Linked DNA regions of Prosthecobacter sp.. The protein of the gene in region 2 interacts with the protein of the main gene of each other region in a pairwise test. Links are inferred from orthologs where the notes say so. Each region holds a gene or a part of one and is shown on either strand. Other genes may lie near its edges.

Evidence for each region.
Region 1: the proteins of U1A53_RS02340 (region 2) and U1A53_RS06955 interact in binary tests that used the Escherichia coli proteins (3 or more experiments, as listed by UniProt). The link is inferred for Prosthecobacter sp. from one-to-one orthologs.

The regions. Positions count from the first base shown.
Region 1 is NZ_JAXMIH010000006.1:1,019,681-1,022,919, reverse strand. Bases 311-3,223 are described here. They hold U1A53_RS06955 (cbb3-type cytochrome c oxidase subunit I), read right to left. Parts: upstream 2,792-3,223; coding sequence 830-2,791; downstream 311-829. Other genes in these bases: U1A53_RS06950 (plastocyanin/azurin family copper-binding protein), read right to left, coding at 2,810-3,223; U1A53_RS06960 (cytochrome c oxidase subunit 3), read right to left, coding at 311-794. Outside these bases: more of U1A53_RS06960, read right to left, coding at 1-310; more of U1A53_RS06950, read right to left, coding at 3,224-3,239. UniProt on the Escherichia coli protein: Cytochrome bo(3) ubiquinol oxidase is the terminal enzyme in the aerobic respiratory chain of E.coli that predominates when cells are grown at high aeration.
Region 2 is NZ_JAXMIH010000005.1:334,429-337,535, reverse strand. What follows is about bases 257-3,037. They hold U1A53_RS02340 (pyridoxal phosphate-dependent aminotransferase), read right to left. Parts: upstream 2,336-3,037; coding sequence 1,178-2,335; downstream 257-1,177. Other genes in these bases: U1A53_RS02335 (hypothetical protein), read left to right, coding at 2,389-3,037; U1A53_RS02345 (hypothetical protein), read left to right, coding at 648-1,157. Outside these bases: U1A53_RS02350 (succinylglutamate desuccinylase/aspartoacylase family protein), read left to right, coding at 1-28; more of U1A53_RS02335, read left to right, coding at 3,038-3,107. UniProt on the Escherichia coli protein: Shows aminotransferase activity with methionine and histidine as substrates, and to a lesser extent also with phenylalanine.

The DNA.
Region 1 (3,239 bases), on a different replicon or contig from region 2:
TCGAGGGTCATCTTGTCGTCGATGAGCTTGCCGGTGGCTGTGGTGCCGTCACGGAAAGTGATGGTGGTGGCGGTGTAGCCGAAGATTTCCGAGGGTCTGGCGGCGACTTTGAACGGAGCCGTGGCGGTGAGCTTCACCGTGGCGGTGTCTTTCTTGTCAGCTTTGGCCTTGGCAATCGCTGCGGCGCGGAGTTCGGCGAACGCGGCCTTGTCGAGGGTGATTTCCTTGCCGTCCTCAGTTTTAAACTTGGGTGCCTCGCCTTCGACGTATGGCAGCACATGATCCACCGGATCAGCCGTGACAGCGCTTTGCCTCACCGGAATGCCGAGGGAAAGTTCGGTCACGTCGCCGAACTTCACGGTGTAGGGAATAGTGTGGCCATGCTCATCCTCCGGCATGTGGCCGGTGAGGATGGTGCCGTCGGTGAGCTTCACGGCGTAGTGCTTGAACTTCGCGCTATATTCGAGGCTCTTGTTGAACATGAAGACACCGGCGCAAATCACCGTGATGGCCATGTTGATGCGATACCAGCCGAACTTGCGCAACTTCAAGCAGGCCCAAGCCATGACCACTGTGACGGAGGAGGCGATCAGAACGATGGTGTTCCAGAAGCCGAGGGTGACGTCGAGGTCATGCACCGGCCAAGGATAGTCCGCACCGAGGCGGAGGAAGATGTAAGCGGAGAACAAACCGCCGAAGAGCATGACTTCCGAGGCGAGGAAGAGCCAGATGCCGATCTTGGCGTTGAAGAGGCCGGTGTCCGGGCGGGCGTGGACTGTGTACGGGATTTCCATTGAAGTAGTCGCGGTTCGCGGTTCTCAGTTCGCGGTTAGTGATGCGCCAGCACCTTGTCGGCGGCAGGTTTGGTTTCGGGTTTGCCGGGTTCAGATTCCCACTGCGGATAGAAGTCGGTGACGTGGCCGGGGAGGCTGTACTCGTACGGTCCGCGATGAGCGACCGGATCAAACAGGAAGTTGCCATGCGGCGGCGGCGTGGGTGTGGCCCAGTCCAGCGTGGTGGCATCCCAGGGATTGTCGCTTTCAACTTTTTTGCCGCCTTTGATGCTGAACCAGAAGTTGAAGATGAAGGGCACCTGGCCGAGGGCGAGAATGAAAGCGCCGACGGACATGACGATGTTGAGGGAAAGCATATTGTCCGGAATATCGAGGCCGAAGACGGCGCCGATCTTGTGCGTCAGAGTCGTGGTCCAGTGGGAGAAACCGGCGGTGTTTTCGAAGTATTTGCCGCCGTCATACCAGCGGCGGTGGAAGCCGGCCATGCCCTGGATCATCATGGGCATAAACACGAGGTTCATGCCGATGAGCGACGGCCAGAAGTGCCATTTGCCGAGCCGGTCACTCATGAAACGACCGGTGATCTTCGGGAACCAGTGATAGATGCCAGCAAACAGGGCGAAGATGGTGCCGGGGGCGACAACGTAGTGGAAATGGCCGATCACGTAGTAGGTGTCGTGCAGTGCGAGATCGATGAACGAGAAGGCCAGCGGCAGACCGGTGAGACCGCCGATGCCGAACATGGGCAGGAAAGCACATGCGAAGAGCATCTGCGTGTTGAAGCGGATGGAGCCACCCCACAGCGAGATCATGAGGCAGGTCAGGAGAACCACGGACGGCACTGAGATGAGCACCGTGGTGATCTGGAAGTAGGTGGACATCATCGTGCCCATGCCGGTGAGATACATGTGGTGCGCCCAGACGAGGAAACTGAGGAAACCGAGCGTCAGCACGGAGTACACCATCGACTTGTAGCCCCACAGCGGACGGCGGGCATTGCAGGGAATGACTTCTGTGAGAATGGCGAACGCAGGCAGGATGAGCACGTAAACCTCAGGATGGGCGAGGAACCAGAACAGATGCTGGTAGAGCAGGGGATTACCGCCGCCGGAAATGTCGAGGTGCTTGCCGCCTTCCATCAAACCGGTCGGCAAATAGAAGGAGGAGCCGAACACGCGGTCGGAGAGCTGCAGGATGGCGGCCACTTCAAGCGGCGGGAAGGCCAGCAGGAGCAGGAAACCGATCACAAACATCGCCCAGCAGAAGAAGGGCATCTTCATCCAGGCCATGCCTTTGGTGCGCAGGTTGATGAGGGTGGCGATGAAGTTGACGGAGCCGAGAAGTGACGCGGAGATGTTGAACACCATCGCCGTGAGCCACCAGGTGTGGCCATGCGACCAGACGCTCGTCACGCCGAGGGCCGTCGTCGATGCCAGCGGCGAATACATCGTCCAGCCAGTCTGCACCGGACCGGTGCCGACAAAGAAGCTGTACATCATCAACACACAACTGATGAAGAAGAACCAGTAGCTGAGCATGTTCAGGCGGGGGAACGCCATGTCGATGGTGCCGATTTGCAGCGGCATGACAAAATTGCCGAAAGCGGCGAAGCCCAGCGGCACGATGCCGAAGAACACCATGATCGTGCCGTGCATGGCGCCGAGCATGTTGTAGATCTCGCCGTTGAGCGAGCCGTCTGCGTTCAGCCAGCGGCCGAACATGGCCTCGAAGAGGTCCTTAATGAGGGGGATATCACGAATCAACTCGATCGCCGGCACCGGGACGCCCGGATAAGCGATGCTCCAGCGCATGAGCAGCATGAGGAAGAAGCCGAACAGCAGGAAGATCAAGCCGGAGAGGCCATACTGGATGCCGATGGTCTTGTGATCGCTGGAGAAAATGTACTTCCACACGAAGCTCTGTTCATGGTGCCCGTGCGCATGGTCATCATGCGAGTGATCGTGGGCGTGATCGTGAGAGGTGGCGGCGGCGCTCATAGGCTGGGGGTCAAAAGGTCAAAGTTGAAAGGCTTTCGCGAAATCGAAGGTGAAATCGGCGGTGGCTTTGCCGCCACGGATGGTGACGGTTTGCGAAAGTTTTTGCGGAAACTGCGGGTGCCAGGCCTCGACGACGTATTCGCCGTCCATGAGCGCTCGCGTGATGGTAAAACAACCATCAGTGGCGGATACCGCATTGTGGACACCTTCGTGGACAAACACCCAGGCGCTCATCCAGCGATGCACATCGCATTCGAGGCGGTAGATGCCGGGAACCTGGAAAGCCTTCACGTTTTCATCGCCGCGTGAGGGCTGGCCGATGTTGTCGATGTTCTCGCCTTTGCCATGCGTTCCAGCTTCCTGACGGGCGATGCGGATGTTGTGGAAGGTAAGATCACTGTTGTGAAAGCGAACGTTTTGGCCGGGCTGGATCGCAACCGTATGCGGC
Region 2 (3,107 bases):
GCTGCAGGCGTATGCGGCGAACTTGTAGCGTTCAGCGGCGCATAAGGTCGGGATTCAAAGAGGTTTAGCCATAACGCTGTTGACGAACTCGACGGAATTGTTTCTCATCAACTAGTTAGGCTTCATTCCATGCAACCTCTAAGGCTAGAAATCGACACTCGAAATGATGGCTCCGCTGATTCCTTTCAAGCGGGGTGTCTGGAATTTAGCCGCCTCCGCGCCATTCCACAGTTTCTGCGACACGAGGTAAATTCATCGTCGCGGCACGTAGTCCATCTTTTCGCGAAGGGACCAGATATCCAAAGAGACAGCCCGCAGATTTATGTGAGCATGTTTCGATTGCCTGAGTCGGAGCCCATGTTCTCGGAGCGTCTAAAATCCACGGAGGCTGTGCGCGTAGACTTCCGTCTTCCGGATTCGCACCGTTTTGATCTCACTCTTTTGGCGTTTCCTTCCATACCCCCCGAGTTCTGCCATGAAGCATTTCGGATTGCGGACGGGCCTGCTCGCAGAATCGTCCATGTATACCGATCCAGTCATTGGGCAGTGATTGTGGAGTTCTCCTTAGCGTCCGTTAATTTCATGGATCGAGGGTTCTTCCGTAATTTTGCGGAGAATTGCAAATTTACCCCCCTCACGCAGCCATTATGAATCCATTATCCCGCATTGATTGGGACTACATTGCTACGATTTATGAAACCGGAATCCCCAGGCTTCTGAAAGAAGTCGATAAGGTGGACCCGATGGCACTATGTTTCTGGAACGATTCTAACGGTGGGTTCAATTTCGATATATACCAAGTCGTGGTCGACGAGCACCTCAAATCACTTGAAGGACTTGCAAAAATCCCCGGAGAGAAGCAAATCCGTTTGGGCGATCGAGTGCCAAACTGGGGTCAAGAATGGTCTCAACTAGACGATATCTTCGAGGAGGTCGGAGATGAACTCGCGGATGAAGATGACTATGAGTCTCTCGATGAAAAAATCAGGAGTACGTTAAGGGACGTAGCCGAACGATTTGCCGCCCTGAATTTTGGCATGGCCTCCGACCTAGCAGTCTGGTGGATGATCACGGGTGAAGTCTATCAAGATCCCGCAGGGGCATGGCGAAGCATTGGCTTTCGATCCACGAAGAGTGGTCACGCAAATGGGTCCTAACGTTGACGTTGGCCAACTGCTCACCGTCCCCGCTTCAACCTCTCCAGCTTCACCCCCGCCGCATCCAGCGTCTCCACCTGCTTCGCGAAGTGGAAGCGAATGAAGCGGTGTTCGGGTTCGCGGAAGAAGCTGGAGCCGGGGACACCCGCGACGCCGATCTCGCGCACGAACCATTCGGCGGCCTCGGTGTCGGTGGCGAAGCCGAGGGATGAGATGTCCATCAACACGTAGTAAGCGCCGTGCGGTTCGGTGAACGGCAGGCCAGTGGCGCGGAGATGATTGAGGAAGACATCGCGCTTCGCGGTGTAGAGATCGCGCAGGCCGTGGTAGTAGCTGTCCGGCAGCTCCAGTCCGGCGATGGCGGCCTCCTGCAAGGGCGCGGCAGCGCCGACGGTGAGGAAATCATGCACTTTCCGCGCCTGCGCGATGATGTGCGGCGCGGCCTGGACATAACCGAGCCGCCAGCCGGTGATGGAGTAGGTTTTGGAGAGCGAATTGCACACGATCACGCGTTCTGCGGCTCCGGGCAGCGAATGCATGTAAACGTGCTCATGCGGCGCATAGACGATGTGCTCATAAGGCTCGTCGGTGATGACGAAGGCGTCGTGTTTTTCGGCGAGATCGAGGATCGTTTGCAGTTCGGCACGCGTGAAGACTTTGCCGGTCGGATTGGATGGATTGCAGACGATGATGGCCTTCGCGCCTTGGGCGAAAGCGCGGGCGAGTTCATCGGGATCGAAGCCGAACTGCGGCGGACGCAGCGGGACATAGATCGGTTCAGCGCCGGAGAGGATGGCATCGGCGGCGTAGTTCTCGTAGAAGGGCGAGAAGACGATCACTTTGTCCCCCGGCTCGCAGCAGGTCATCATCGCGCACATCATCGCCTCCGTGCTGCCGCAGGTGACGACGAGGTTTTGATCAGGATCGATCGCCGTGCCGGAGAAATGCGTGATCTTCCGCGCCAGCGCCTGCCGGAAGCGCGGCGCGCCCCAGGTCACGGCATATTGATGAAACGGGCCGCGAGTGGCACGTTCGAGCGCGGCAAGCAGTTCCTCAGGCGGATTGAAGTCGGGGAAGCCCTGCGAGAGATTGATCGCGCCATGCTGGTTCGAGAGCCGCGTCATCGCGCGGATGACGGATTCGGTGAAGGCGTGGAGTCGGCGTGAGGTCGCGGGCATCCTTGCGCATTTGGCGAGATGCCGCGAGGCTGCAAGCGCCCGTCTGCATCGTCATGTTACTGAAACACCTCATCCACGCCCTTCTTCTGCTGGCTTCGTCCGCTCAAGCGACGGAAAGCTGGCATTACCTCGACAACGGCCAGGTGAGGCTTGGTGTGAACCTCAAGGCCGGAGCCTGCATCGGCTGGTTTTCGCCTTCGGGTTCACAGGACAACCTGCTCAACGCTTACGATGTGGGCCGTTATGTGCAGCAGTCGTATTATGGCGATGAGGACGGCAGCGACTGGAACGGCAAGCCGTGGCGCTACAATCCGGTGCAGGGTGGGAGCTGGAAAAATGCACCTGCGGAAGTCGTGGAGACGAAATTCGACGCCACCAGCTTCTACGCGAAGACGAAGCCACGCCACTGGGCCACGGGAGAGTTCGCACCCGAGTGTGTGATGGAAGAATGGCTGCGACTTGATGGCGGACTGGCGCGATTGAAGTTCAAGATGACTTACACGGGCGAAAAAACGCATGCACCGAGGCATCAAGAGCTTCCCGCGCTGTTTGTGACGCCGAAGCTCGACACGATGGTGTTTGTGGATGCTGAAAAGAAGCTCACGCGCAAACAGCCCGGCTTTCCGAACGAATACATCCGCGTCAGCGAACCATGGTGCGCGTGGGTGGACTCAAGCGATCACGGCATCGGCCTGTTCATGCCTCACACCGATCAAGCAACGTGCTACCGCGTGCGCAACGGCAACAAGGGCGATTGCAGCTACCTCGCGCC